4 regions of the Pseudophaeobacter sp. TrK17 genome follow, and region 1 is predicted to be linked to each of the others. Evidence: riboswitches for the same ligand, from Rfam matches in the RefSeq annotation. Region 1 holds a riboswitch; each other region holds the start of a gene.

Evidence for each region. Region 1 has a riboswitch for cobalamin ahead of JZI28_RS16575 (hypothetical protein). Riboswitches for the same ligand answer to the same signal wherever they lie in the genome.
Region 2: linked by a shared signal. The riboswitch ahead of JZI28_RS21380 (energy-coupling factor ABC transporter permease) and the one ahead of JZI28_RS16575 (hypothetical protein) in region 1 are both predicted to bind cobalamin.
Region 3: linked by a shared signal. The riboswitch ahead of JZI28_RS04740 (TonB-dependent receptor plug domain-containing protein) and the one ahead of JZI28_RS16575 (hypothetical protein) in region 1 are both predicted to bind cobalamin.
Region 4: linked by a shared signal. The riboswitch ahead of JZI28_RS09795 (aromatic ring-hydroxylating dioxygenase subunit alpha) and the one ahead of JZI28_RS16575 (hypothetical protein) in region 1 are both predicted to bind cobalamin.

Annotation. Positions count from the first base shown of each region.
Region 1 is NZ_CP071700.1:3,501,365-3,508,568, reverse strand. Features, by position in the region: gene JZI28_RS16605 (cold-shock protein) at 19-225, shown strand; gene JZI28_RS16600 (YbaB/EbfC family nucleoid-associated protein) at 380-724, opposite strand; gene JZI28_RS16595 (GlxA family transcriptional regulator) at 816-1,751, opposite strand; gene JZI28_RS16590 (cysteine hydrolase family protein) at 1,832-2,383, shown strand; gene JZI28_RS16585 (DNA polymerase III subunit gamma/tau) at 2,537-4,384, opposite strand; gene JZI28_RS16580 (protein-tyrosine phosphatase family protein) at 4,711-5,256, shown strand; gene JZI28_RS16575 (hypothetical protein) at 5,300-5,725, opposite strand; cobalamin riboswitch at 5,833-6,064, opposite strand; gene JZI28_RS16570 (SRPBCC family protein) at 6,222-6,689, opposite strand; gene nudC (NAD(+) diphosphatase) at 6,757-7,204, opposite strand, start outside.
Region 2 is NZ_CP071701.1:131,725-138,928, forward strand. Features, by position in the region: gene cobM (precorrin-4 C(11)-methyltransferase) at 1-119, shown strand, start outside; gene JZI28_RS21370 (cobyrinate a,c-diamide synthase) at 112-1,428, shown strand; gene cobA (uroporphyrinogen-III C-methyltransferase) at 1,425-2,177, shown strand; cobalamin riboswitch at 2,296-2,514, shown strand; gene JZI28_RS21380 (energy-coupling factor ABC transporter permease) at 2,576-3,253, shown strand; gene cobF (precorrin-6A synthase (deacetylating)) at 3,374-4,141, shown strand; gene JZI28_RS21390 (DMT family transporter) at 4,191-5,057, opposite strand; gene JZI28_RS21395 (PLP-dependent aminotransferase family protein) at 5,095-6,483, opposite strand; gene JZI28_RS21400 (DUF983 domain-containing protein) at 6,657-7,088, shown strand; partial or broken gene JZI28_RS21405 (IS5 family transposase) at 7,151-7,204, shown strand, end outside.
Region 3 is NZ_CP071700.1:1,013,439-1,020,642, forward strand. Features, by position in the region: gene JZI28_RS04730 (FecCD family ABC transporter permease) at 1-692, opposite strand, end outside; gene JZI28_RS04735 (ABC transporter substrate-binding protein) at 689-1,525, opposite strand; gene JZI28_RS04740 (TonB-dependent receptor plug domain-containing protein) at 1,529-3,412, opposite strand; cobalamin riboswitch at 3,571-3,781, opposite strand; gene JZI28_RS04745 (ImuA family protein) at 3,915-4,631, shown strand; gene JZI28_RS04750 (DNA polymerase Y family protein) at 4,618-5,895, shown strand; gene JZI28_RS04755 (error-prone DNA polymerase) at 5,946-7,204, shown strand, end outside.
Region 4 is NZ_CP071700.1:2,095,691-2,102,894, forward strand. Features, by position in the region: gene bla (class A beta-lactamase) at 1-69, opposite strand, end outside; gene JZI28_RS09780 (LysR family transcriptional regulator) at 277-1,149, shown strand; gene JZI28_RS09785 (hypothetical protein) at 1,286-1,450, shown strand; gene JZI28_RS09790 (2Fe-2S iron-sulfur cluster-binding protein) at 1,486-2,565, opposite strand; gene JZI28_RS09795 (aromatic ring-hydroxylating dioxygenase subunit alpha) at 2,571-3,794, opposite strand; cobalamin riboswitch at 3,904-4,106, opposite strand; one part of gene JZI28_RS09800 (IS3 family transposase) at 4,263-5,089, opposite strand; one part of gene JZI28_RS09800 (IS3 family transposase) at 5,089-5,350, opposite strand; gene JZI28_RS09805 (hypothetical protein) at 5,478-5,885, opposite strand; gene JZI28_RS09810 (hypothetical protein) at 6,229-6,393, opposite strand; partial or broken gene JZI28_RS09815 (IS5 family transposase) at 6,501-7,204, shown strand, end outside.

The DNA of each region.
Region 1 (7,204 bases):
TAATAGGAGATTACGGACATGGCTTCAGGCACCGTAAAATGGTTTAACTCGACCAAAGGCTTCGGCTTCATTGCACCCGATGGTGGCAGCAAAGACGTATTTGTTCACATTTCTGCTGTTGAGCGTTCCGGTCTGACCGGTCTGGCCGACAACCAGAAAGTGACTTTTGACATCGAACCCGGCCGCGACGGTCGTGAGTCCGCTGTGAACCTCGAACTGGCGTAAGCCTTTTTCGAGCCAGAATTTTGAAAACGCGGTCTTCTTTGGAGGCCGCGTTTTTCTTTTGCGCTTGGCCCTGCGGACACAGGGTCAAAGCCGCAGACAGACAAAAGGCGACCCCTGAGGGCCGCCCTTTGAGCTAGGGTCATGTGCTGCGCAGTTAGAAGGGCAGCTTGATATCCTTGGGCAGGCCCATGCTTTCGGTCAGGTTGGTCATTTCTTCCTGTGCCTTCAGCGCCGCCTTGGACTGGGCATCCTTGATCGCGGCCAGGATCAGATCCTCGACAACTTCTTTGTCATCCCCGGAAAAGATCGACGGGTCAATATCGAGCTCTTTCAGCTCACCCTTGGCCGAGGCCGTGGCTTTGACCAGGCCAGCCCCTGCTTCGCCCACCACCATGACATTGTGCAGTTCTTCCTGCATCTCTGCCATTTTGGTCTGCAGTTCCTGTGCTGATTTCATCATCTTGGCCATATCGCCAAGCCCGCCGAGGCCTTTGAGCATCTGTCTTCTCCTAAAAAGTTCTGTTGGGACCTAAATACGAAGCCAGGGCCAGGCGCACAAGGGTAAGCGCGCGATTAAAGGGGTGGTGCTCCTAAGGCCTGCGAGACTGCGGCGCGGTGCGAAACCGGTCGCGATAGGCACCGGGGGTGAGGCCGGTGACGGCTTTGAAGGCGCGCGAAAAGGCTGGCAGATCCGCATAGCCGACGGCCCAGGAAATCTCGGCAACCGTGGCGGTGCTTTGCTCCAGCCGGTTGCGGGCTTTTTCAATGCGCAGGCTTTGCAGGTAGGCCGCAGGAGTATAGCCGGTGGCTCGGTCAAAGTGGCGGCTGAAGCTGCGCAGGCTCATACTGGCAACCTTCGCAAGGTCGGCGCTGGCCAGGGGCGCGGCAAGATTCTGGTCCATGTGGCGCTGGGCCTTCAGAATGCCGCTGTTGCCATGGCTGCGGTTGGGGCGAAAGCTGGAGTAATGCCGCTGCGCCCGCCCGGCCGGATCGACCAGTAGGTGCCGCGACAGCTTTGACACCATACTTGGCCCATACCATAGCCCGGCAAGGTGCAGCCCCAGATCCAGCCAGGCCATGAGCCCGCCGGCGGTGATCACATCGTGATCATCAATCAGGATCTCTTCTGCCTGCAGGTCGACCTGTGGAAACCGTGTCTGAAACTCCTGCTCTAATGCCCAATGAGTGGTGGCGGGACGTCCCTGCAACAGGCCAGCAGCGCCCAGCCAAAAGGCGCCGGCACAGACCGAACAGGCAATCGCCCCGCCGTGGTGCTGGGATTTGGCCCAATGGGCCAGCGGGTCCTGCGGGCTGCCACGCTGTTGTTCCAGCGAAGGTGGGAACACAAAGGCGGTGAAGCTTTGCTTGGGCAGGGTGGCGGTGCTCACCAGGGTGATCTCTGGCCCGGGCACATCCGGGGCCAGGCGCGGCACCAGCGAAAACAGATCCGCCAGCCCCCAAAGCGCGGATTTCTGCACGCCGGGGTAATCAACCAGCGCAAGGGAGATATTTGGCAGTTCCTGCATATCTATTGTCGTACGCGCCAATGTGTTTTGCAGTCAAGTCCGGGCAATCCTGAGACCATGAAATCAAAAGGAGGCTCAAGATGAGCAAGACTGCATTACTGTTGGTGGATATTCAGAACGATTACTTCCCAGCTGGCGACTGGGAGCTGCATGGGATGGAGCAGGCGGCGGAAAATGCCGCGTCTCTGCTTGCCTCGGCCCGTGAGGCTGGTCAGATGGTGGTGCATATCCGCCATGAAAACCCGTCGCCCGAGGCACCGTTCTTTCGCGCGGGCAGCCACGGGGCTGACATCCATAGCGCCGTTACCCCCACCACAGGTGAGCCGGTTTTGACCAAGGCGCGGCCCAATAGTTTTGTCGACACGGGCCTGTTGGATCTATTGCAAGAGGCCCGTGTTGAGGCGTTGACCCTTTGTGGCGCCATGAGCCAGATGTGCATTGATGCGACAGCGCGGGCGGCGCGTGATCTTGGCTTTGACGTTACTGTGGCAGAAGATGCCTGCGCCGCGCGGGCCATGGTGTTTGGTGGTGTCGAGCTGAGCGCCCAGCAGGTCCATGCGGCCTTTATGGCGCCTCTCGCCATGAGCTATGCGCGGGTCGTTTCAACCGCTGAGGTCCTGAAGGCCCGATAGCCGCCTGACGCGCTGCGATCCATCCCTCGGACCGTAACCTGCGCGGGCAGGAGGTTGCCGACGGCAACCTCTTGGCCCTGCTGTCGCAGTTTAACTGCGCTGCGGCGGCGGGGGCGGCCGGAACAGGACAGGCCAGAACAGTGCAGCACAGGGTTAGTCCTCTTCAAAGGGATCCCATTCGTCTTCCACCTCTGGCAGGGCTTCGGCTTCGACTTCGGCGGCCAGTTCCTGTGCGGTGCGGATGCGGGTGATCTTGGCCTTGGGAAAACTCTCCAGCACGGCCTGCACCAGCGGGTGTTCGCTGGCCTTGGCGCGCAGGGCGTTTTCGGCGGCGTTTTCCAGCTCGGTAATGGTATCGCCACCGCCGTCATTTGCCAGCGAGATGATCCAGCGAGCCTGGGTCCAGTTTTGCAGCTGTTGCCCCAGTCTGGCGGCCAGATCCTTGGGGGCGTCCGCCGTTGGCTGGATGGCAATGCGCCCGGGCTGATAGGAAACCAGACGCAGATAGGTTTTTACATATTCCAGCAATAACCCGTCGCGGCGCTGGCGGATCAGATCGACCACATGCTCAAAGCTTGGGTAGCGGGCGAGGGCCTGAAGGGTTTCTGGCGCCAGCGCTGTTGCGGTGCCGTTGCCACCCTGCGCAACCGGCGCGCCGTGAGGCGCGCCACCGGATGCCATGGGCGCTCCGTCAGGAGCGCCGCCGCCCGCCGCAGGCGCACCCATGCCCTGCATGGGGCCAGAACGCCCTGTGCCAGAGCCGCCTGTGCCATAGCCAGTCGTCGCCATTCCACCGCCGGGGCCACCGTTAGGGGGCGGCGGAGGCGTGTCCTGCAATTTGCGGATCAGCTCTTCCGGGCTGGGCAGGTCGGCCACATGTGTGAGGCGGATCACCGCCATTTCAGCCGCCATCATCGCATTTGGTGCAGCGGCGACTTCTTCCAGTGCTTTCAGCAGCATCTGCCACATCCGGGTCAGAACCCGCATCGCCAGGGCCTCTGCCATGTGCTGGCCACGGGCGCGTTCATCCGGGCTGACGGTGGGGTCTTCTGCCGCGTCAGGGGTGATTTTCACCACTGAGACCCAGTGGGTGATCTCGGCCAGATCGCGCAGGACCGCCAGGGGATCAGCGCCTTCGGCATATTGCGCGCCCAGCTCTGTCAGGGCACCGGCGGCATCGCCGCGCAGGATCATGTCCATCAGATCCAGCACCCGCCCCCGATCGGCCAGACCCAGCATGGCGCGCACCTGATCGGCGGTGGTTTCGCCGGCGCCATGGGAAATGGCCTGATCCAGCAGCGAGGTGGCATCGCGCACCGAACCTTCGGCGGCGCGGGTGATCAGGGCCAGGGCATCCTCGTTGATCTCGGCGTTCTCAGCAGTGGCGATCTTGCGCATCAGGGCGATCATCACTTCCGGTTCAATCCGGCGCAGATCATAGCGCTGGCAGCGCGACAGCACGGTCACCGGCACCTTGCGGATCTCGGTGGTGGCAAAGATGAATTTGACGTGGGCGGGCGGCTCTTCCAGGGTTTTCAACAGCGCATTAAAGGCGCTGGTGGAGAGCATATGCACCTCATCAATGATGTAGATCTTATAGCGAGCGGATGCGGCGCGATACTGGACCGAATCGATGATCTCACGAATGTCGCCGACGCCAGTGCGGCTGGCGGCATCCATCTCCATCACATCAACATGACGGCCTTCCATGATGGCGGTGCAATGTTCGCAGACCCCGCAAGGCTCGGTGGTGGGCTGACCGGTGCCATCGGGGCCGATGCAGTTCATCCCCTTGGCGATGATCCGTGCCGTGGTTGTTTTCCCGGTGCCGCGAATACCGGTCATGATAAAGGCCTGGGCGATGCGGTTGGTTTCAAACGCATTTTTCAGCGTCCTGACCATGGCGTCCTGGCCAACGAGATCGGCAAATGTCTCGGGGCGGTATTTCCGCGCCAGGACTTGATACTGAGGCTGGCTGCTGTCGCTTGTGCTGTCGTTCATAGGTCTCTTGCCGGATTCGGAAGGCGGGATCGCGTCCGGGCAAGGTACGCGGGCTGGCGGGCTTCGTCCACCGCTGTTGACCAACTGGGGTTCGGCAGGTCAGAGTTTGGGGGCGGTGCCTGATTTTGTGCCGGGTGCTGGCCCTTGTGGGGGGCGGTTTTGCTGAGTTGTGCGGCCCCTGTTTTCAACCAGCTTTTTAACAGGGGGTGGGCTCGTGCTGCCTGGGTTGTTTGATATGAGTATGCCAATGTCCAAAAACACCGGATTTTGTAGGCGCTGCCTGATACCATCTGCCTGCGCGGCCGGACAGCAGGAAGGGGCGCGGCATGAATGATCACCTTGCTGACCAATCCGTACGATCCCTGACCCTGCATGCCCTGAGTGTCGCGGATGGCATTCTGGCGCTGTGTCCGCTGCCGGGCAGCGGTGGCGACTACAGGGGAGACATGGATCATCTGCATGACTGGCAGCCAGGACTGGTGATCTCGATGACAACCGAAGTCGAACATGTGGGCGCGGGTGCCGCGCCTTTGGGGCAGGATTTTCAGGCCATGGGGTCGCGTTGGATCCACCTGCCCTTGCCGGATTTTTCTGCCCCGACCAAAGCGATGCTGGCGCAATGGCCCGAGGTCAGCACGCTGGCCCTGCAGGCGTTGCGGGGCGGCGGCCGGGTGCTGGTGCATTGCAAGGGCGGCTGCGGGCGCTCCGGCATGGTGGTATTGCGTTTGATGATCGAAGCTGGGGAAGACCCCGACAAGGCGCTGCGCCGACTGCGTGCTGTGCGCGCCTGTGCGGTCGAGACCGAGGAACAGATGACCTGGGCGCTGGCCGCTGCAAAACGCGCCGGGACACGGAAAGCCAGAAACAAATAAGAAGGGCGAGACGCCCTCCTTAATGGCTTCGACGATGCCGGGGCTACAGGGCAGGGTGGACGGTTTGCGCTGTGGTCTGTTGAGGCAGGGGTTTTGGCAGGGCCTCACCCATGGCGCAGGGGGGCTGATGCAGTTTGGTGGTGGAAAATGCCCGGCTGTCTGGTTGGAACAGGGTATCAGCAAACAGATCCAGGGTTGCTGTATCAGCTGCTTCGCTGACGTCACAAAACACCCGAATGCGGTCATGGCTGGCAATGAACCGGGCTGGGCAATGACGGGCGCAGCCATCCAGCAGACTGTCTCCGCAGAGCTCAAATTCGGCGGATGTCACCGGGCGGGCCTTATCCAATGCCCCGGCAAGCGCCGTGAGCATCCGGCTCAGGGCCGGGCAGGGTTTGCCCAGGTGCATACAGATGCTTTGGGAAAAGTGATGTGTTTCTTTGGTCGTTGTCTGGTCCATCGCTGTCATGATGCGCCCTCCGCGCGCTGGCGGGGAAATCAGTGGCGCAGGCATGAGACCGGGCGGGGCGTCGCCCACATTCACCTCATGCACTCGCCCGGACTCCCCGTCCAGTTTCGAGTTACATTGGTGATGGCAGGTCTCCTGACTTGCGGGTCGATACGGTTTCGGTCCTTCCCGGCCGGGATTACATCCCTGTACCAGTGGTTTACCCGAAGCGCTCGCCGCTTACAGTTGCGGGGGCAGTCGCGGAGTTGGCAGGGCTGCAAAAGCCTGGCCGCACCGCGTTCCCTTTTCATTCTGGACGCAAGGTTATGCGTCGCAGAAACCATCTCTTAATCGCTATCGTTGACGGGTATGAGTCGTCAATCAAGAATTGAGAGCTTGGACAGGACGGCTGATATCGGCACACAGAAACCTGCAAGCAGCAGTCCAGCACGCAGAAATCCGCAGGGGCTGGCCTGCTGCTGGTCAGGGGACACTGTCTGGCAGGCTGCAACCGGGATCAGGCGCTGCGGTTTGCCCGGTCTTCGGTCAGGCTGGCAAACTCTGCCACACGTTGCTTGAAACGGGTGTTGATCTTTGAGCGCGCCAGTTTGAGCGATTGCAACAACAGACGCCCGGACAGGGTTTTGGCCTGCAGATTGACCTTCACCGAAAGACGGGTCCGCCGCGGAGAGAGCGCCAGAAGCTCAATCTGGCCCTTGCCTGACAGGCTGGGGCTCTCGCCATCAAACCCAATCAAGGTTGTGGGCTCATAGCTGGAAAGCTTCAGGTGCAATTTACGCGGTTTGCCGCGAAACTCGGTCTGGATATCCCAAGCCATGCCAACCTGAGGGGTCGGATCATCGCTCAGACGCTGTACCTCGATGCCGCGCCGGATTGCCGACCGTTCAAAGCTGGCAAAATCGGAAATTGCTTCAAAGACTTCAGCCAGAGGCGTGTCGACGTCCTCTTTACTCGTTAATTCCATGATATGCCGCCTGACCTGTCGTCAGCCCTTAGAGAGTAGTGTAGGATTTGGTGATAGAATAATCTCCTTAATCCAAGGTGTCCGCAAGCCAGTTTTCCAGAAGAAAATGTGCAATTGCTCCTTTTCGCGCCGGTTTGATGACAGGGTGTTCTCCTGCAAAGACAGTCATCATATCCTGACGACTGACCCAGATTGCATCTTCGATTTCCTTGGGGTCGATGGTGATGTCGCGGCTGGTGGCCCGACCGCTGCAGCCAAACATCAGTGACATGGGAAAGGGCCAGGGCTGACTGGAGAGATAGCCAACCTCAGCCACAGAAACGCCTGTCTCTTCAAATACTTCCCGCCGCACGGCAGCCTCCAGTGTTTCTCCGGGTTCCACAAAGCCAGCCAGCAGCGAATACATGCCCTCTGGCCACCCAGGGGATCGCCCCATCAGGACGTCATCGCCATGGGTGATCAGCATGATGACAACCGGGTCGGTGCGGGGGAAATGCAGCGCTTTGCAGCTGGGG
Region 2 (7,204 bases), on a different replicon from region 1:
CAGCGCTTGGCAATGAAGATTTTGACGAAAGCTGCCTTTACGCGCAAGATTACGACCGCCGCTACCGGCCACAAAGCGCCGATAGCCAATGGGCCAACTGGAGCGAAGGTGATGACTGATTTCCCCAAAGGCCTGATGATCTCCGCGCCGGCCTCTGGCACCGGCAAGACCACGGTGATGCTGGGCCTGCTGCGCGCCCTGGCCGAAGATGGCCTGGCGGTACAGCCCTATAAGAGCGGCCCCGACTATATCGACCCGGCCTTTCACTTTGCTGCAGCCAAGCGCCCCAGTTTTAACCTGGATACCTGGGCAATGGACGCGAGGCTGCTGGATGCGGTTGCCGGTCAGGCGACAGGGGCTGAGATCTGCATTGGCGAAGGCTCAATGGGGCTGTTTGACGGGGTTGCCACCCGCGGGCAGAGCGGCTTTGGATCCTCGGCGGAAACCGCCAAACGCATGGGCTGGCCGGTGGTGCTGGTGATTGACGTGGGCGGTCAGGCGCAGTCGGCTGCCGCCACCGCTTTGGGGTTCAAATCCTATGACCCCGAGGTGCCCTTTGCCGGGGTGATCCTGAACCGAGTCGCCAGCCCCCGCCACGAACGCCTGACCCGGTTGGGGATGGAACGCGCCGGGGTCAAGGTCCTGGGCTCCCTGCCCCGTCGTGGTGATCTGGCCCTGCCCGAGCGCCATCTGGGCCTTATTCAGGCGGTGGAACACCCCGATCTTGAAGCCGCCATTGCAGGCTATGCCACATTCCTGCGTGACCATGTGGACCTGGACGCCATCAAAGCGGCCGCCATGGGCGCCGCCGCACCCGCACCTAGCACGCTGCCAAAGCCTCCGGCGCAGCGCATCGCCCTAGCCCGGGATGCGGCGTTTTCTTTTACTTACCCCCACCTTCTGACCGGCTGGCGTGCCGCTGGCGCAGAAATCCTGCCGTTTTCCCCCCTCGCGGATGAGGCCCCGGCCCCGGACGCCGATCTGGTCTGGCTGCCCGGCGGCTACCCGGAGCTGCACGGTGGCACCCTAGCCGCTGCCGAGACATTCCGCGCGGGCCTGCGCAAACACGCCGAGACCAAGCCGGTACATGGGGAATGTGGGGGCTATATGGCGCTCGGCGCTGCGCTGATCGACAAAGAGGGCAACCGCCACCAGATGGCCGGGCTGCTGGGGCTGGTCACGTCTTATGAGAAACGCAAATTCCATTTGGGCTATCGCCGCGCCGAGCTACAGGCGCCGATGCCGGGTTTTGCAACAGGCGCGGCCCTGCGCGGCCATGAGTTCCACTATTCCACCATTTTGGATGAACCCGACGCGCCGCTGGCCCATGTGATGGACGCCGACGGCAATCCGGTTCCCGAAACCGGATCCATCAAGGGCCATGTCACCGGGACCTTTTTCCATCTGATCACCGGAGAAGGCGCATGAGCGGCTTTGTCAGTTTTGTGTCCTCCGGCCCCGGCGACCCGGAGCTGCTGACCGTCAAGGCGGTCAAGAGACTGGAAACCGCTGATGCGGTGCTGTTTGACGATCTTTCCGCCGGGCCAATCCTGACCCATGCCAACCCAGAGGCCGATCTGGTGGGCGTGGGCAAACGCGCCGGACGGCCCTCGCCCAAGCAGGACCACGTCAGCCAGCTGCTGGTGGACTATGCCAAAAGCGGCCTCAAAGTGGTGCGGCTGAAATCCGGCGACAGCGGCGTCTTTGGTCGGCTGGAAGAAGAGATCGCGGCTCTGCGCGGCGCAAATATTCCGTTTGAGATCGTCCCCGGAGTCACCGCAGCCTCCGCCGCAGCGGCAGCGGCCAATATCCCACTGACCCGGCGGCTGACTGCGCGCCGCATGCAGTTCATCACCGGCCATGACGTCACTGGTGGGCTGCCGGATAGCCTTAACATGGCCGCCCTGGCCGACCCGGATGCCACCACGGTTGTCTATATGGGCAAACGCACCTTTGCCGCCCTGGCGGAAAAGCTGATTGAGGCCGGCCTGCCGCCTGAAACCCATGCCCTGGTGGCCCTGGGTGTGTCGACGCCCCAGCAAGAGCTCAGCTGCCACACCGTTGGCGAATTACCGCAGGTATTGCGACAGATGCAGACAACGGCGCCGGTGCTGATCCTTTATGGCCCGCTGGCGGATAGTGACCTGCCAGAGGTCACATCAGCTGAAACGCCCTAAGCCCGCCGAATCTCTGCACCGGGCTGCGCGCTGCAAATCAGGGTAAAGGCTGCAATTATGCCGCTTTTGGACCGTGACTGCCGCTGCTGCCCGATTGACAGAACGAGCTGAAACGTGAGACCTATAATCTATTGATGGTTCCAAAGACGCCCAAGGCTTCTGGATGAAAAGGGAATTCGGTGTGGTGTAGCCAAAAGGCGCCAAATCCGAAACTGCCCCCGCAACTGTGAGCGGTGAGCCACCGGGAAAAGCCACTGATCTGATTATCAGATTGGGAAGGCCCCGGCCCGGCCCAGACCCGCGAGTCAGGAGACCTGCCATCTCGTGCTGGCCAGTAGTGGCTGGCTTAACTGCGAACCGTACACATGTCGCCGGGGAGGCGACAGGGAGACAGAATTATGCATATCGAACCCGGCGTCGTCGACGCTGCAAAAATGACCCTCGCCTATGGCACAGCTGCCGGTGCAGTGGCCTATGCCGCCAAAGAAACCTTCAGCGATCTGCGCAGCAGTGGCATTGCATCCTACGCGGGCCGGTCGGCGATTGCCGCGCTGGGTGTCTTCCTGTTCTTTGAAGTGCTGCCCCATTTCCCGGTTGGCGTCTCTGAGGTGCACTTCATCCTTGGCTCGACCCTGTTCCTGATCCTGGGTGCGGCGCCTGCTGCCTTTGGTCTGGCCCTTGGCCTGCTGGTGCAAGGCGCGTTCTTTGCGCCCACCGATCTGCCGATGTATTTTGTCAACCTGACCACCCTGCTGGTGCCGCTGTTTGCACTGCACGCGTTGGCAAGCCGCATCATCCCGGCCGGAACCGCCTATGTGGATCTCAAATACAGCCAGGCCCTGGCCCTGTCTGTTGCCTATCAGGCTGGTGTTGTTGCCTGGGTTGCCTTCTGGGTCTTCTACGGCCAGGGCTTTGGTGCCGAAACCATGGCCTCGGTCCTGACCTTTGGTGGGGCCTATATGCTGGTGGTTCTGGTTGAGCCTCTGGCCGATCTGGCCATTCTCGCCACTGCCAAGGCCCTGCGCGGTCTCGAAGGCAGCGGCCTGGTAACGCCGCGCCTGTACAAAGCGGCCTGATCGGGCCTCGCGCCTGAGCAAGAGATCAGCAAACATCGACACGGCCCCCATCGGGCCGTGTTTCTTTTTGACAGGCCCGTTTTGGTGTCTTCGACAGGGCCTCTTCACATGAGCAGAAGTATGATCGAACTCTCCCTGATTGGCATCGGCACCGGCAACCCAACGCATCTGACCCTGCAGGCCGCCGAAGCCATCCGCGCCTGTGATCTGATCCTGATCCCCAACAAGGGCAAAGGCAAAGATGATCTGGCTGCCCTGCGCCAGGAGATCTGCGCCCAGGTCATTGCCGATGCCGCCTCTGGCCCTCGTATCGTCGAGTTCGACCTGCCTGTCCGCGATCCGGCAATCGCCGATTACACCGCGCGGGTTGACCATTGGCATGATGCCATCGCCCGCGTCTGGATTGAGACCATTCACGCCCAACTGCCTGCAACTGCGGCTGCGGCAAAGGTTGGCTTTCTGGTCTGGGGCGACCCTTCGCTTTATGATAGCACCATGCGCATTGCCGAGCGGCTCAAGGCCACGCAGGAGGTGAGCCTTACGGTTATTCCGGGGGTGACCTCCATTCAGGCCCTGACCGCTGCCCATGCAATTCCACTCAACGAGATTGGCGCGCCTTTTACCGTCACCACCGGGCGCCAGCTACGGGAAAACGGCTGGCCTGAGAGTGCTGATACCCTGGTGATCATGCTGGATGGGGAATGCTCGTTTCAGGCGGTCGACCCTACTGGGGTGAGTATCTGGTGGTCGGCCTATGCCGGCATGGAAAACCAGATCAGCCTGTCTGGTCCCTTGGCTGAGACCGCCGAGCAGATCATTCAAACCCGCGCCCAGGCCCGCGCCGATCACGGCTGGATCATGGACATCTATCTGCTGCGCAAATCCTGACACGCGCACTGTTCGGCCTGATGTTCCCCGGTTTGCTGCTCCCAAAAGGCTAGACCTGGGGCATGCGACGCCCCGCCAGCCAGAGCGAGGACAGCCCGGAGAGGACAATCACCCCCAAGCCCAAAAGCGCCAGCCCATCGGGCCAGGTGCCAAACACAAGCACCCCCAGAGCCGTTGCCGCCAAAAGCTGGCTGTAGATCAAGGGGGCCACTACATTGGCAGGGGTGGTGCGGTTGACCATCACCAACAGAAAATTTCCCGCCGCAGATCCCAACGCACTGATGAGGATCAGGCTCCCCCCTGTGATATCAATGCTTTGCGGCATCTCATCATAGCTAAAGGGCAACAGCACCACAGAGCCGATGATCAATTGGGAGATCAGCAGAAACTTTGGCCGATACCGCCCAGCCAGGCTGCGCGTCGCCACCAGGTAAGAGCCATGAAAACAGCCCGCCAACAGGGCAAACCCCATACCGATCTGCATCCCAAACCCAGGCTTCACCACCAAAAGCACACCGACAAAACTGACCAGCAACAGCGCCACCCGGCCCGGATCCGCCTTTTCTTTCAGCAACAGCGCCGAGAGCGCAAAGGCCACAATGGGCCCAACAAAGAAGCCGCCAAAGACATTGGCGATGGGTTCGGTCCGCAACGCGGTGAGGATGCACAGGATCCCCGTTGCAATCAGCACCGACCGCAGAATAATCCGCCAGTCCAGAAAGCCGCGCAGCTCAGCGCTGCGCAGACCGGCAAAGGGCAACAGCACCACCGCCGCCACGGTAAAGCGAGACCAGGCAACAAAGAAGGGGCTGGCGCCAGAGACCGTCAGCGCCTTGCCGGCGGTATCGCCAATCACGATCAGTGTCATGGCCAGGACCACGGTGCCAAGCATGCCCAAAGGGATATTGTGTTTCATCAGGTCACTCCGGTGCAGGCGGTCAGGTTCATCTGCATCAGCCCAGCCAATCTTTGCGCAGAATTGCATCGCGCAACGCAATCAGATCCTCGCGCAGTTGCTCCAGGCTGATCGGCCCGCCCAGGCAGACCCGCAGCGCCTCGCTGGGCTGGCCCACCACGGTAAAGGCATCGCTGGGCATGATGCCAATCTGCCGGTTTGCCATGCGCCCCATGACCTCGGCCCGGCTGGTGCCACGGGGCAGCTCCACCCACAGGTTAAAGGCCTCGGGCGCACTGGTCACAAAACACCCACATAGAATGCCCCGCGCCAACTCCTGCCGCTGGGCCGCTGCGCGCCGCACAAAAGCCTGGATCTGAGCGGCGGTGCCGTCTTCGATCCAGTGACCCAACAGGGCCAGGCTCAGCGGTGAGGCCATCACGTTGATACTGCGCAACGCCTGGGAAAACCCTCCCATCTCGGCCCGTTGTGGCCCGGTGGTATAGGCCAGCCGCAGGCCAGCGCCAAAACATTTGGAGATCCCGGCCACATGCCAGGCCAGATCCGGCAGGTGGCTGGCAATCGGCGGCGGCGCGTCTGCGGCGACAAACCGGTAGGCGTCATCCTCGATCAGCTGAATGTCGTGCTGGGTCAGCACCTCTGCAATCTCGCGGCGGCGGGTCTCGGACATGGTTTTGGTGGTCGGATTCTGCAGCGTTGGATTCAGATATAGCGCGGCAGGCCAATGCTCGGTGATGGCCCTCTCCAAAGCCTCGGGACGCAGCCCCTCCCGGTCGCTGGGCACCCCGACCAGCCGCAGGCCAAGACGGGCGGCAATGGAGCGAATACCGGGATAGGTCAAAGTCTCACACAGCAGGGTCTGCCCCGGCTCGCTCAGCAGGGTCAGGATCGCATATATACTAGCATGGGCGCCTGGTGTGATGGCAAAGCGGTCGGCGGCAAAATCCAGCCCGTTTGCCTGCATCCAGGTCCGGGCAATCTCCCGGTCTGCAGCGCTGCCGCGCACCGATTGATAGCGCAACAATGGCACCAGATTGGCCGCCACATGGCCCAGGCCACTGGCCATGCGGGCCACCAGGGCCGGATCATCCGGTTCCGGTGGCATGTTCATCATCGGATCTTCCTCCAGGATCCGGCGTGGATCCGGCGCCGCATTGGCCCCGTCAAGCAGCGCCTGCACGTCGGGTGTCCGGACAAATGTCCCACGGCCAACAAAGCTCTCAATATCTCCGCGTCGAACCGACTCTGCGTACCCTCTTGATACCGTGGAAAAATCTACCCCCAGATCCTGTGCAACCCCGCGCTGTGGTGGCAGCCGGTCGCCCGGCAACAGCAGGCCTGCATCAATATCTGCCCGAATCGCATCGGCAATCTCCAGATAGCGCGGCTTGTCCGAAACCGGCAGCGTCGGGCTCCAGTGCTTCAAAGGGTCTCTCCCCACAGCAGTCTTTCCTTTTTTTCCAGCTCCAAAAGGCCGGCCAACACGGGCGTTACGCAGCAATACCCCCAAGCTCCGCATAATTGCAACCAGATTGATCGCATGATTGATTGCAATCAATTTAGAAACACCATAGAGGATAGCGACGATAGGAATCAGACATGGTGATACCCGAGATGCCCCAGGACGACACCACAACACCAGCCGCCCCAGAGCAGGCTGATCCGTCCGCTCAGACAGAACACCGCCCCTGGAAACCAGCCGCGCTGCGCGGGCTGCGACTGCGCTGCCCCAACTGCGGCGAAGGCAAGTTGCTGAAGAGCTATCTCAAAGTAAAACACAGCTGCGACAACTGCGGTCAGGAGCTTTATCACAATCGCGCCGACGATGGCCCTGCCTACCTGACCATTTTGCTGGTCGGACACCTGCTCGGCTTTGCGCTGCACATCACCTACATACAGTTTCGCCCTGCCCCCTTGACCCTGGCTTTGATTATGTCTCTGGTGACCATATCCGCCTCACTTTTGCTGCTCCCGCGGATGAAGGGTCTTGTGGTTGCCTATCAATGGGCCAAACGCATGCATGGCTTCTAGGGTCAGGATGCATTGATTTCCGCTTCGCTGCGTGATTCACGGCTCTGAAACGGAGCGGTGACATGAGCGATCTTTACTGGTTGAGCGACACGCAGATGGCCAAGCTGGAACCCTTT
Region 3 (7,204 bases), 1.9 Mb from region 1:
AGCCGCAGCCGGTTCAGGTTCATCCCCAGGGTCTGCGCCGCGTCCTCCCCCAGCGTCAGCGCATCCAGGCCGCGCGCCAATGTCAGCAGGATCGCGATGCCAACACCCACGAAGGGCAGCACCAGCCAGACATGCACCATCGAGCGGTCGGCCAGGGAGCCCATCATCCAGAACACGATCTCATTTGCAGCAAAGGGATTGGGCGACAGGTTCAGCACCAGCGCCGTGAGCGCGCCTGCCAGGGCTGAAATCGCAATGCCAGCCAGGATCAGCGACAGCGACCCGCCCTGTGGTCCGGCCAGGGACATAACCAGGAAAACACCTGCGAGGGCACCCGCCAGGGCCGCCAGCGGCAGGCCCAGGGGCAGCGCTGCCGCCAGCCCGGTGTTGATCGCCAGCACCGCGCCCAGGGCCGCAGAGGAGGAGACACCGATCAGACCAGGTTCCGCCAGCGGATTGCGCAGATAGCCTTGCATTGCGGCTCCGGTCAGGCCAAGTCCGCCACCAATGACAACGGCCAGAATGGCGCGGGGCAGGCGGATTTCCTGCATCACCAAGGTCAAGGGGCCGTAGCTGTCGTCGAACAGCGCAGCCAGGCTTTCGCCCAGGCTCACATCGGCAGGCCCCAAGGAAAGTGACACCAGGAACAAGGCCACAACAGCAGTCAAAAGCGACAGTATCAATCGTGTCATTGCAGGGTTTCCTTTTCCAGCAAATGGCGGCGTTCCTGAGCCAGCTTTTCGATGGCACGCAGCACATGCGGCGTGCCGCAGACCCAATCCGCATCACGCATCTGTCCAGAGGCACTTTGGGCGATCAGTTGCCGCACCACGGGGTGGGCTAGGTTTTCTTCACTGCGCGAGGCACGCGGATAGGGGGAGGTCGTCACCAGAAGATCGGGTTGCGCCATGGCCAGCACTTCCAGGGGGAGCTTTCCAGAGCGCTCATAGCCAAGTTCGGCAGCAATATTGCTGAGCCCTGCGGACGCCAGGATTTGTCCGGCCAGGGTTTTGGGCCCAGAGGTGTAGCTGTTGGCAGCATAGAGCGCGGCACGCGGCTGCGGCCCGGGCCCGGGCAGCAGGTCTGTTAGCTGCCTGTCAAACTCCGACAGCAGGTCTGCGGCGGCCTTCTGTCGCTGCAAGACCTCGCCCATTTCGCGGATGCGATTGCGTACATCCTGTAGGGAGTTGGCGGGTTGGAAGACCTCAACGCGCACGCCAAGACGTTGTAGCATGTCGGTTGTTGCCCGTGTTGAATAGGCACCGGCGATGACCAGATCGGGCTTGATCAGGTAGATTTCTTCTGCCTGACCATGATTGACCGGATAGGCCATGGCTGTGTCCGCCATGGCCGAGGCACGCTTGTCGCGCGCGATATAGGAAACCGAGGCCAGCTGCCCGGGGGCCGCCAGCAGCATGGCCAGCTGATCCGTGCAGAGGTTCATTGAAACCACGCGCGCGGGCCCGGCAAAGGCGCCAGTGGCGGCCCAAAACAGGGCCAGTGCTATGCCAGGCAGTTTGCGCATGGATCAGAACGAGGCCTTTACGCCGATATAGGCGGCACGGCCCCGTTTGGCATAGCCCCAGACATCCGCGTAATCCTCGTCAAACAGGTTGGTGACACGGCCTGTCAATACCACGTTGTTTGTTAGCTCATACTGGGCCGATAGATCCACGGTGGTGTAGTCTGGTAGTTGGGCGGTGGCGTAGGAGCCAAAGAACTGGCTGTCCCAATTGCCGGCCACATGGCGGAGGTCAGCCGTTACGGAGCCACGGCCATTAAAGGCCTGCAGGGTGGCGCTCAGCAGCAGCTCATGTTCCGGGCGGCGCACTTCAACTGAGCCATCGGGATTGCTGGCGTCCAGATAGGTGTAGGTCAGACGCAAGTCGAGGGTGTCTGTGGCGTCGAGACTGGCGGCGAGCTCAACGCCCTTTCGGTCACTGTCACCTGCCTGGTTGCGGTAGGATCTGGTGGTGGGGTTTACCACATAGTTTTCGATCTCACCGGTCAGGGTCTCGTCAAAGTAGGTCACGTCAACCAGCCCGCGCCCCTGCAGGAATGGGACCTCGACACCGATGTCGAAACTGCGGTTTTCTTCCGGTTTCAGGTTCGGATTGCCGAGATAGGTGGTTGTGCCATACGTCACATTGGCAAAGAGTTCGAAATAGGAGGGGTTAACCACGCCTGTCCCCGCCGAGCCATGCAGGCGGATGCCACTGCCCGCAAAAGTATATGAGGCGCTGGCGGTCCAGCTGGTTGCATCCTCAAAGGCGCTGTTATTGTCGCGCCGCACGCCAAGTTGCAGATCCAGGCCATTGGCAAAGCTGCCACGGTACTCCAAGGCGAATGAGTTGGTGCGGCGCGCATAAAGCGGGTTGCTGCTGCTGGAATCCTCTTCCCATTCCAGCATCGCGTTCAGTTGGTGATTGGCCTGATCAACAGGCTGCCCATCCAGACCAAAGCTCAGCAGATATTTGGCTGCTTCTGTCGTGGTCTCGGTTGGGGTGCCACCATTGCTGGCGCTGTCAAAATCGGTGCGCTCCAAAGACAGGCGATGTTTCAAACGCCCCCCCAAGGTGTCTAACTCGGCATAGACCTGCGCCAGGCTCTCGTCCCGCTCGCTGAATTGGGTTGGATCGTCCACCACATAACCGGCCGCATCGGTTGCGATGGCGGAGGTGCTGTCGCTGTCGTAGTGTTCGTCCGAGCTGCGCAGGTTGAAGCCGAGTTTCAATCGTTCCGTGACTAGGTAGTCGCCTTTCAGCTGAAGCGTCGTGCGACGAATGCCATCTTCTTCGCCGCCATCGCCGGAGGTGTCGTAGCCATCGTCTTGGTCATGGGCCAGGCTGAAAGAGATGCCACCACGCTCAGAGCGTGTGGATACCCGTGCAGAGGCGCGGTAGCCGTCAGATCCAACCTCGGCGCTGCCACCGTATTCGGTGCCGATGCCGCCGGTCTTGGTAATGATGTTGATCACCCCAGCCGAGGCGTTGGAGCCATAAAACACTGATTGTGGACCCCGCAGGACCTCAATGCGTTCGATATTGGCGGTGTCCAGACCGGACAGGATGTATTCGCTATCGCCGCCAGAGGCTTCAACACCATCAATCAGGATCAGGGTGTGGTTGGCTTCGCCGCCGCGAATGCGGATTTGAGTGAAACTGTCACCGGAGCCATTGACCATCAGGCCGGGCACTGCCCGCAGGGCGTCCTGGACGGTAGTGATGCCGCGTTCCTGGATCTCTTCGCTGGTGAGAACCGAGGCCGAGCGGCCGTATCTTTGTGCCTCAATAGGCGTGAAGCCACCAGAAATGATGATTTCGCCCAGGTCGATGACCTCAGAGTCTTGGGCCAATGCAATAGCGGGGGTCGCGACCAGAGCCGCAGCCAAGGACAGGCGTGCCTTGCGCATAGTTCAATTCCTCCCGGCCTGGTGTCAAAGCACAGGCCAAGCAGCTGCCCATAGCGGACAGCTCGTTCAAAATGAGAGCCTTTGAGAGGACGTGCCTCCGCAGACGGTGAAAACGCCACCACTACGGAAAACCGTTATCTACAGCGCGCCCCGCACCGGGATAGGGTGATCATTCTGGCAGGTCTCCTGACTTGCGGGTCGAGGCTTTGCTGCGCCTTCCCGCCCTATTGGGGCAGTGGCATTTTGCAGCATTGCTCTCCGCTCACAGTTGCGGGGGCAGTCACGGATTAGGCGCCTATTGGCTACACCTCACCGTGTTCCCTATTATCCGGGTGATCTCCCAGCCGGACCAGAATGCTCACGACTTAGTCCGGCATTGTCCGCTCTGTCAAGAAGCGAGTTCAAAGCGGATCGCTTGAGAACAGTCGCATGGTGAGGTTTTGGCGCGCGGCACTGCAGGTGGCGGACTGGGCGACTTTGTTGCACCAGAGCAGGGTTATTGATGTGCCCATTTGTTCCCTTTATGTTCGCATTCATGCGAGTCGAGTTTCACAATGTTTTTCCCCTGCGCCGTGCCCGCGTCCATGAGGTCTGCGGGGCCGGAGCCATGGGGTTTGCGGTGCTGGCCGCACGGGGGCCTGTGCTTTGGATCCGGCAAGCGTGGCTGTCCGAGACCCTGACGCCACAGGGGATGCTGCCGCTCTTTGATCCGGCGCAGATGTTGCTGGCCCGCCCCAAGGATCAGCTGGACGCGCTTGCGGTGGCCGAAGAGGGTCTCAAAGACGGGGCGCTGCCCCATGTGGTGCTCGAAATAACCCGTCCGCTGGATCTGCGCGAGGGGCGGCGGTTGCAATTGGCGGCCAAGGCGGGGGGTACGACGGGGCTGTGCATTATCCCGGAAGGCATGGGGTCGAATGCTGCGGAAACCCGCTGGCACGCCCGTCCGGTTTTTGATTTTGAACAAGAAGACTCGACTCTGAAGCGCTGGGAAATTACCAAGAACAAATCAGGAACATTGGGAGCCTGGCATGTGCGATGGGATCAGCAAACGAGTCGTCTCGATGTGGTTTCCCCGGTTGGCGAGCGACCGGGTTCTGCGGGCGCGCCCGGTGGACGGGGCTTTTGCGCTGACGCTGAAGGCCAAGAATACCGAACGGATTTATTGCCTCAATCGGGCGGCGGAACAGGCCGGCCTGGGCCGCGGGATGAGCTTTGCTGATGCGCGCGCCTTTTGCCCCGATCTGATCAGCCAGCCGGCCCGTCCTGATCTCGACAGGGCTTTCCTTGCCAGCCTGCGCCGCTGGGCGACGCGCTATTGCCCCTGGGTGGGCTATGAGGGGGTGGATGGTCTGGTGCTTGATGTCAGCGGCGCGACCCATCTTTGGGGCGGTGAGCCTATGATGCTGGCTGATATGCGGGCGCGGGCCAGCCGTGCGGGATTGGAGCTGCGCCTTGGGCTGGGGGAGAGCCGTGGCGCGGCCTGGGCGCGGGCACATTACGGCGCGGCACAGAGCACGCTCACCGATTTGCCCGTTGCTGCGTTGCGGATTGACGATCAGATGGTCACGGCGCTGCAACGTCTTGGTCTGCGTTGTATCGGCGATCTCACTGTGGCGGCCCGCGCTCCGCTGGCCCGTCGGTTTGGCCCCGACCTGATGCTGCGGCTGGATCAGGCGATGGGGCATGTCTCTGAGCCGATCATGCCCGAAAGCGTGGCGCCGCAGTTTGCCACACGGATGAGCCTGCCTGACCCGATTGGCCTGACCGAGGACGTGATGGGCATCACCGCACGGCTGCTCAGGCCGCTGTGCGACAAGCTCAAAGCCCAGGAAATGGGCGCGCGCCGCCTTTGTCTCACCCTGCGGCGGGTTGATCAGGGGCACCAGCAGGTCGAGCTGCGCCTGGCCGCGCCGATGCGCGACCCGAGCCGTATTTTGCCGCTGTTTGAGCGCGGCGTGGGCGAGGTCGACGCCGGGTTCGGGATCGACCAAATGCGGATTGAGGCGACGCTGATCGAGCCGCTCCCCGCCCAACAGATTGGCAGCGGCCAGAGCTCTCCCGACCAACTCAACGATCTGATCACCCGCATCGGCACCCGGATTGGGTTGGAGAATATCCAGCGCTTCCTGCCCGCCGACAGCCATATCCCCGAACGCGCCTTTTCCATTGCGCCCGCTGCCTTTAGCAAGCCCGAGACTGGTTGGGTCGCACCGCGTCCGCGCCCGCTGTGCCTGTTCCCCCCCGAGCCGATCGCGGCCCGTGGACCACAGCCCCCGGTTCAGTTTCGCTGGCGGCGGATGCGGCTCACAACGGGCCGTGCCATCGGCCCCGAACGGATCGCGCCGGAATGGTGGCTCTCGGATGACACCTGGCGCACGGGCCTGCGTGATTATTGGCAGGTGGACACCCGCGAAGGGCGGCGGCTCTGGCTGTTTTATACCCCGCAGAACCCGGGCTGGTTTGCACAGGGTGAATTCACATGACCCAGGGGGGGCGTGACAAGGGGCAGGGGGAGGCCCGCCGCTTTGACCCCATGCTCTGGCACCGTGACAAGGCGGGCTATGCGGAGCTGTGTGTGACAACAAATTTCACCTTTCTCACCGGTGCCTCGCATCCGGAGGAATTGGTGCTGCGCGCGGCGGAGCTGGGTCTGGAAGCCATCGCCATCACTGACCGCAACACGCTGGCTGGCGTGGTGCGGGCCTATTCAGCGTTGAAAACCCTGCGCGACGAGGCGAGTCAGAGCTTGCGGGTGCGCTCGTCGCATCAGGTGGATGCCTGTTCGCGCCAACAGGTCGGGCAGCCGCAGGATTTGCCCTTGCCTCAGGTGCCCCATACATCCCAAGCACCGCATCTGCCGAAACTGATCGTCGGCAGCCGTCTGGTGCTGCGGGATTGCCCGGTGGACTGGCTGGCTCTGCCCACAGACCGTGCCGCCTACCGCCGCCTGTCGCGGCTTTTGACCCTTGGCAAGCGGCGGGCCGACAAGGCGGAGTGTCACCTGGATCTGCAAGACTTGGAGGCGGGCTGCCTGGGGATGATCCTCATTGCCCTGCCGCCTGCGGATCTGAGCCGCGCGCAGGAGCCGGTGCAGCGACTGGGGCGGCGGTTTCCCGGCGCGGTCTTTTTTGCTGCGCCGCCGCGCTATGACGGCTCCGATCAGGCCTGGTTCGATGCTTGTGCTGCCATGGCGCTACGCTGTTCTGCGCCGATGGTGGCGGTGGGGGATGTGCTGATGCATCACGGCAAACGCCGACAGCTCGCGGATGTGCTCACCTGCCTGCGCGACGGCGTCCCGATTGACCAGATCGGCACCAAGGCCCTGCCCAATGCCGAGCGCCGTCTCAAAGGTGCTGGCGACATGGCGCGGCTCTATCAGCGGCATCCGGCGGCGCTGAAGCGGACGCTGGAAATTGCCGCGCGCTGTGGGTTTGATTTGTCGGACCTGAGCTATGAATACCCCGACGAGATGTCCGAAGGTGAATCCGCGCAGGCCCGGCTCACGCGCCTGGCCCAGGAAGGGCTGCGCCGGCGCTATCCGGAGGGTACCTCGGCGCGGGTGCACCAGTTGATGCAAAAGGAGCTGTCGGTGATTGGTGAGCTGGGGTACGCGCCCTATTTCCTGACGGTGCATGATATCGTGCAGGAAGCCCGCGCGCGTGGCATTTTGTGTCAGGGCCGGGGCTCGGCGGCCAATTCCATTATTTGTTACCTGCTGGGCATCACCGATGTCAGCCCGGACATGATCGGCATGGTGTTTGAACGCTTCATCTCCCGATACCGTGGCGAGCC
Region 4 (7,204 bases), 1.4 Mb from region 1:
CGCGGTTGCGAGCGTGATGGCGCTGCCAAGTGCGAATAGTCGCAGCAGTTCGCAGGATTGTTTTTTCATTGGTCTTCTCCGTGTTTTCAGGTTTCAAAAAAACGCACTGACCTATCCGCTCCGCAGGGTGAAGCGGGCGGTCTCTTGCAGATCTTCAGGGCGCCGCGGCAGGCGGCGGACGCCCCTTGGCATTGCTTCATGTCATGGGGTGCGGGCTATTCGCTTCCAATATCCAGCGCAAACGACTAATAGTCAGATGCTGCATTAGAAAAAGTAATGACTATGGATCGGCCCAATATTCCCCTGAACGCTTTGCGCACCTTTGAGGTTGCCGCCCGGCAGGGCAGTTTCACCAATGCAGCGGTCGAGCTGTGCGTGACCCAGGCGGCGGTAAGCCATCAGATATTGCGGCTGGAGGACCAGCTTGGCATCAAGCTGTTTCACCGCACGCCGAAAGGGCTGCTCCTGACATCCGAAGCGGAGGCGCTGCTGCCGGTACTGACCTCCAGCTTTGACCGTATCGGAGGCGTTCTGGACCGCTTTCTGGATGGCCGGTATCAGGAGACACTCAATGTTGGCGTCGTGACCACCTTTGCCGTTGGCTGGCTGGTTGACCAGCTGCCCGGGTTCGAGCAGCGGTACCCGGGGATCAGCATTCGCCTGTTCACCAATAACAACCGGGTGGACATTGCGCGCGAGGGTCTGGATCTTGCAATCCGTTATGGCCACGGGCGTTGGCCGGGGCTGACGGCACAGCCCTTGATGGAAACCCCGCTTACCCCGCTTTGCAGCCCCTCGCTTGCCTGCCGGCTGGATGGGCCCGATGCGCTGGCACACCAGGTGCTGCTGAGATCCTACCGCTCCGACGAGTGGCCGATCTGGTTTCAGGAAGCGGGTGCAAAATGTCCCAAACTTGACGGCCCGGTCTTTGATTCCTCGATCGCCATGGCGGAACTGGCAGCAAAGAGTATGGGCGTGGCACTATTGCCCTACAGCATGTTTCAGGCGCAGTTGGCCGATGGCCGCCTGACGCGTCCCTTTGACGTGGAGATCGCAACCGGCAGATACTGGGTTACCCGTCTGGCCTCCAAAGAGGTATCCGCCGCAGCCATGGCATTTGAATCCTGGCTTGCAGAGACGGCGCAATGAGTGGCGATAATCGCGTTGCCCTGGCAAGCGGCTGATACTCGGTAGAGGGACATTCCACGGCGATCGGGAACCGCACACGGCAGACCGAAGAGGTCAAAGTCCTCCTCCACTATACGCTAACAGGGCATAATAAAATTTGGGTTTTGAAGAACTTTTCCCGCCTGACGTTTCTGAGATGAAGCCGACAAAACTGGCAGCCCTCAGCCTCGACAGCGAAAACATTGATTTCTTTTCTGGTTCTGGATCGTTCAATGTGATCGGCAAGGCTGTGGCGAGCGAAGAGGAAGATTGGGATTTCTAACGCGAAGGGGCGCCAGTCAGCGCCCCTTTGGTGTTTTAAAACTCAACCTCAACCTTACCAATTGGGTTGGAGCAGCAAGCAAGTATGTATCCCGCTGCGATGTCATCGTCTGAAATGCCGCCATTGTGTACCATATGCACTTCGCCGGAGGATTTCTTGACCTTGCAGGTTCCACAAAGCCCGAAGGTACAGCCCGATGGGATATTCAGGCCAGCATTGCGCGCAGCTGCCAAGACAGTATCCGTTTCTGCAACTTTTGCGGTAACGCCGGAAGTGGCAAAGTGGATTTCTGCGCTGGTGTCACTGTCCAGCACAACGTCATCCAGATCAGGTTGGTCGGCTTCAGTTTCAACCGGGGCGCCAAAGCTCTCTTGGTAATAATTGTCCATATCAAATCCAAGACCGCCCAGAGCTTCGCGCACGGCCGTCATGAAGGGCTCAGGCCCGCAACAATAGACCTCACGATCCAGATAGTCCGGTGCCATTAAGCCCAGCATCAACTGGTTGAATTGTCCCTGATAACCAGTCCAGGGACGATATGGATCGGGGTCTTCCACCACAAATTTCAGATCAAGCCCCGGGGTGCGGCTGGCCATTTGTTCCAAGCGTTGGCGGAAGATGATTTCAGAGGGGCGTTTGGCACAATTGATGAAGACAACATCCAATTCCCGTCCTTCGTCCCACATGCAGGTGGTCATCGACATCATAGGGGTGATGCCTGACCCTGCCGAGATAAACAGATAGCGGCGGGCCGTGCTGTTGGAGTTGCTGAACACTCCCGCTGGTCCTATCGCCTTGATGCGCATGCCAGGTTGCAAGTTGTCCAGCATCCATCGCGTGCCAATGCTGTCTGCCTGGGCCTTGGCAGTGATGGTGATCGAGCGCGGGCGCGACGGCGAAGAAGAAATAGTATAGGTGCGGTGCACTACTCCGCCCGGCTGATCTGGCGCCGGGATTTCGAGCGTCAGGAACTGCCCGGGTTCATAGGAAAATAGCGCCCCGGAAGGCGCCCGAAAGCTGAAGCTTGCGGTATGTGGCGCCTCTGGCACCACCGAAACACATTCCAGTGATTCACTGTCTTTCCAAACAGGTACAGCGGAAACAAGGTCTTTCATGTCGCTCACTCCGCCGCCAGGGCATCAGGTGCCAGTCGTTCCGCCAGTGTGGCGCAGTACCACTCCACAAATTGCAAAACACCAGACTCCTGGGTTCCGGAATAGGGACCGGGCACATAGGCTGGGCTGTTGATGCCTTGTTGGTTGTCTTCGACCACCCGGCGGTCTTCATCATTTGTGGCGACCCAAACTTCGGTCAGGCGCTGTAGATCATAATCAACACCTTCCACCGCGTCTTTGTGGACAAGCCACTTTGTGGTTACTTCGGTTTCTGTTGGGCTGATTGGGGTGACGCGAAACACCAAAGAGTGGTCCGCAAGGAAATGGTTCCAGGTTGTAGGATAGTGGAATTTCAACAGAGACCCAGCATCGGCAAAGGGCGCACGTCCCAGCCAACGGCGGACCGCGACCTTTCCATCCATGGTATAGCTTTCAGCACCCTCTTTCAGGGGCATCCGCGCCAGTCTGTGCTGTCCGCCCTCATCCAGATGGAAGCGCGACGGCAGCCCTGCGGCCTCGCAGCGGTCAAAATGTGCCTGTAGATGGGCAGGTGTTTCACCCCCCTCGATGCCGGTGACCGCGGGATCATCCGGGAAGCTCCGGCAAAGGGCAGGATGATTGCCGCCACAATGATAGCATTCGCGATTGTTTTCCCAGACCAGTTTCCAATTGCCGTTTTCGACAATAGAGCTTTCGAAAGCGACTTTTGCCTGTCCCAGGTCATGGGGTTCGAGGTAGGGGCGGGCAATCGCTGCAAAGCTTTCAAAATCCGGGGCTTCGTCAGCCAGGCAGATATAGACTAACCCAGCAAGCTCGCGGCAATGCACCGTTTTCAACCCGTGTTGTTTGGGGTCAAAATCCGGCCCCATATCGCGGGCCCAAAGCAGTGAGCCGTCTAGCTCGTAGGTCCACTGGTGATAGGGGCAGACCAGTTTGGGCGCGTTCCCTTTTGCGGCCTTGCAAATGATAGAGCCCCGATGGCGGCAGGTGTTGTGGAAGGCACGGATCTGGTTGTCCGCACCGCGCACAATGATCACACGATATGCCCCTATGGTGTGGGTGACGTAATCGCCAGGTTTCACCAATTCACAGGCCGCAATAGCAAAGAGCCACTCGCGATAGTGGATGGCTTCCAGATCGGCCTGAAAGACCTCAGGGTCGGTGTAAAACGCCTGTTCCAATGCATGTTTTGGGTTTCGACGGGCCAATAGGCTTTGAATGTTATTCACTTCTGGCTCTCCTGCCGCGCCCCGCGGCCTTGTTTGGGCTGATGGCATGAGAGAACAGTCCGGAGGCGCGAGGATCACGTCCGAAAACCGAGCCCCCACCGCCACCCGCGGTTTGACATATCTGCAAGGCTGGTTTCCGGACTTGGAAGAGGTTTGCACCCGGTCACGGCACCTTCCCGGGATCCTCCTCCCAGTGGCGATTGCCGAACCTGATCTTCCTTACCGTTGCGGGGGCAGTGTCGGATTTTCACCGATTTCCCAATTCTCCACCCTCCCGGCAGGGAAGGCAGCACCTTGCAAGAAGAGTTTATTGTGCGGGCGTCGATTTTCTAAGTTGTGAACGACTTCTTTGTGTTCAAAACCGTACTGTTTCCGAGAAAGAACATTCAAGAATTCGAAGAGGAAATGGAGGTGCTGTATCTAAGGCACGGTAATCCCCCCATTTTTAATTGGGTCCAGCCGTAGAATTCACGCAGCCGTTTTCAGTTTCATGGCGGGTGTCATGCCGCCGATGCCCATGTTGGGTCGCTCGTTGTTGTAAGTCCAGAGCCATTGTGTTGCCTGGTCCTGTGCCTCCTCGATGGTTTCGAAGATGTATTGCCCCAGCCATTCGCCACGAACGGTGCGGTTGTAGCGCTCGATATAGGCATTCTGTTGGGGCTTACCGGGCTGGATATATTCGAGCCGCACATTGCGTTTCTCAGCCCATTCCATGAGCTTCCCGCTGACGTATTCTGGGCCGTTGTCCACACGAATAGCTTGGGGCTTTCCGCGCCACTCAATGATCTGGTTCAGCGCACGCACGACACGTTCAGCAGGCAGCGAGAAGTCGACCTCAATAGCCAGTCCTTCGCGATTGAAGTCATCCAAGACGTTTAATGCCCTGATCGACCGGCCATCCGCCAGCTGATCCGCCATGAAGTCCATGGACCAAGTTTCATTTGGTCTTTCAGGCACAGCCAGTGGTTCCGGCTTGTCCCGCTTCAAGCGTTTCTTCGGCTTGATACGCAGGTTCAACGCCAGCTCACAGTAGACCCGGTAGACACGTTTATGGTTCCAGCCATAGCCCTGCACGTTGCGCAGATACAAAAAGCACAGGCCGAAGCCCCAGGTCCGCTTGTTAGCCGTCAAGCGTTCAAGCCAATCTGCGATCTCTTCGTTGTCATCGCTCAGCACAGGGCTGTATCTATAGCAGGTCTCGCTGATCTCGAACGCACGGCAGGCCAGAGCTATGCTGACCCCATATTGCGCAACTGCATTCATGGCCATCTCTCGCCGATGAGACGGCCTTAACGCTTTTTTCCAAGCGCTTCTTTCAGCAGGTCGTTTTGCATGCTCATCTCGGCATACATGCGCTTCAGACGACGGTTCTCTTCCGCCATATCCTTCATCTCGGAAATCAAGGACGCGTCCATGCCGCCAAACTTGGCCCGCCATTTGTAAAAACTCGCGCTGCTCATTCCGTGCTCGCGGCAAAGCTCAGAGACCGACACACCGCCCTCCGCCTGCTTCAACACTGCCATGATTTGCGCGTCGCTAAATCGTCCATTCTTCATCATAAATCTCCTCAGATATCTTGCCGAGAAAATTCTACTTTGGAACACCACTATTTTTAGGGGGGATTACCGGTCGGCTATGCGGGACGAAGTTGCCGTCTACGTTCGAAGCTTACTCAGCCTCCGATTAAACATTCCGCTGATCGACAATTGAACTTAGGCCAGTCTCACCGAGTTCAAATTCAAGGTACTCGGCAAGTACCCGGGCTGCGTTCTGATCGCCGAGAAGAGCCGCCGCCGTCATTAAATTTTGGAACTTTTGCTCGTTGCGTTCGACATCATCCCCATGACGATATGCCCATGCAAGATCAACGAGGGAAGCTCTATGCCACATCGACGCTAGAACCTTAAGCTCCTGTATTCTCCGAAGATCAAGGGCTTCGCCGGTTTCGTTGGGATCAATCGAAAAGCTGCATGCGAGATAGCGGGCGTCCAAATCACCTTCTCTCAGGAACGGCTCAAGTCCCTTGGCGAGTGTTGATAGTTCACCTTCATCGAAGAGGGATTGAAACTTAATAGCGTCTGATTTGTTCATATTGGAACGCGTATCAGATCATCAGACGTTTGCATAAGAAATCCGCTACTGTGCACCCGTGTTGTCTACACATGTGGATGTCAAAGTGGGCTCACAGCCGCTATTGAAGCTGACGCAGCAACCGAAGATGACACTGCGAGATCAACCGTTGGAGACGGCCCTGGCCGGCCTTTGGGCGACTAGCCAGGTTCTGCGTTGCTGCTTCACCAAACCAGCCATTCGACACGTTGTGCAGCATTTTAGTTGGCCGGAGGGCAGGACTGCGGGACAAAGGGTGAATTCGCTGCAGGTTCTATGAATGGCGGCTATAGAAAATGAAACCCAATGGATCCAGATGGTTCGTTCAAGTTACTAGTGTTTTGCGAGAGTCTGACGGAAGCTCGCCAAATTGATGTCGGTAGTTTTGTGCAAGTCTGCTCAAATGCCAGATGCTGAAATCTGCGGCAACATCGCCGATACAGGCCTTCTCGTTTTCAGGCCGCAATAGTGCAGAACGAAATTCATTCAATTTTACAATTTGAATATACGCAGCCGGGCTATGACCTAGGGCCCGTGGACATTCAGGATTCCCAACCGGTCTGAATTCTGATTCAAGCTTCCAAAATGGAGGTTTGAATGAACGAAGAGCGGTTTGTGTTGACAGATGACGTCTGGCTTCGCCTCGCGCCGCACTTGCCTGGCAAGGAGGGCGATGCGGGTGTGACGGGCAAGGATAATCGTCTGTTTCTCGAAGCCGTGCTATGGCGTGTGCGGACAGGGTTGCCGTGGCGTGACCTGCCTGCTTATTTCGGCAACTGGAACAGCGTGTTCCGACGGTTTCGCAGATGGGCTGAGGGCGGCGTATTCGAGCGAATTTTCAAGGAAATCAGTGGGGATCCAGATTTCGAATACGCAATGATCGACGGCACGATTGTTCAGGCTCACCAGAAGGCGAGCGGCGCAAGGGGGGGACTCAAAATCAAGCCATCGGGCGGTCGCGTGGCGGATTGACCACCAAGATCGTTGCTTTGGTCGACGCCCTAGGAAACCTGGCTGACTTCGTACTCCTGCCTGGTCAGGCTCACGACATGAAGGGCGTCGAACCGCTCATCGATGGCGTGGCCTTTGATGCTCTCTTGGCCGACAAGGCATTTGATGCCGATTGGCTGCTCACAGAACTCGATGCGCGCGGTGCCACCGCCATCATCCCACCGAAAGCGAACCGCAAGTTCCTGCGCGATTACGATAAACACGCCTACAAATGGCGGCACTTGATCGAGAATTTCTTCGCAAAGATCAAGGAATTCAGAGCCATAGCGACCCGGTACGAGAAAACAGCG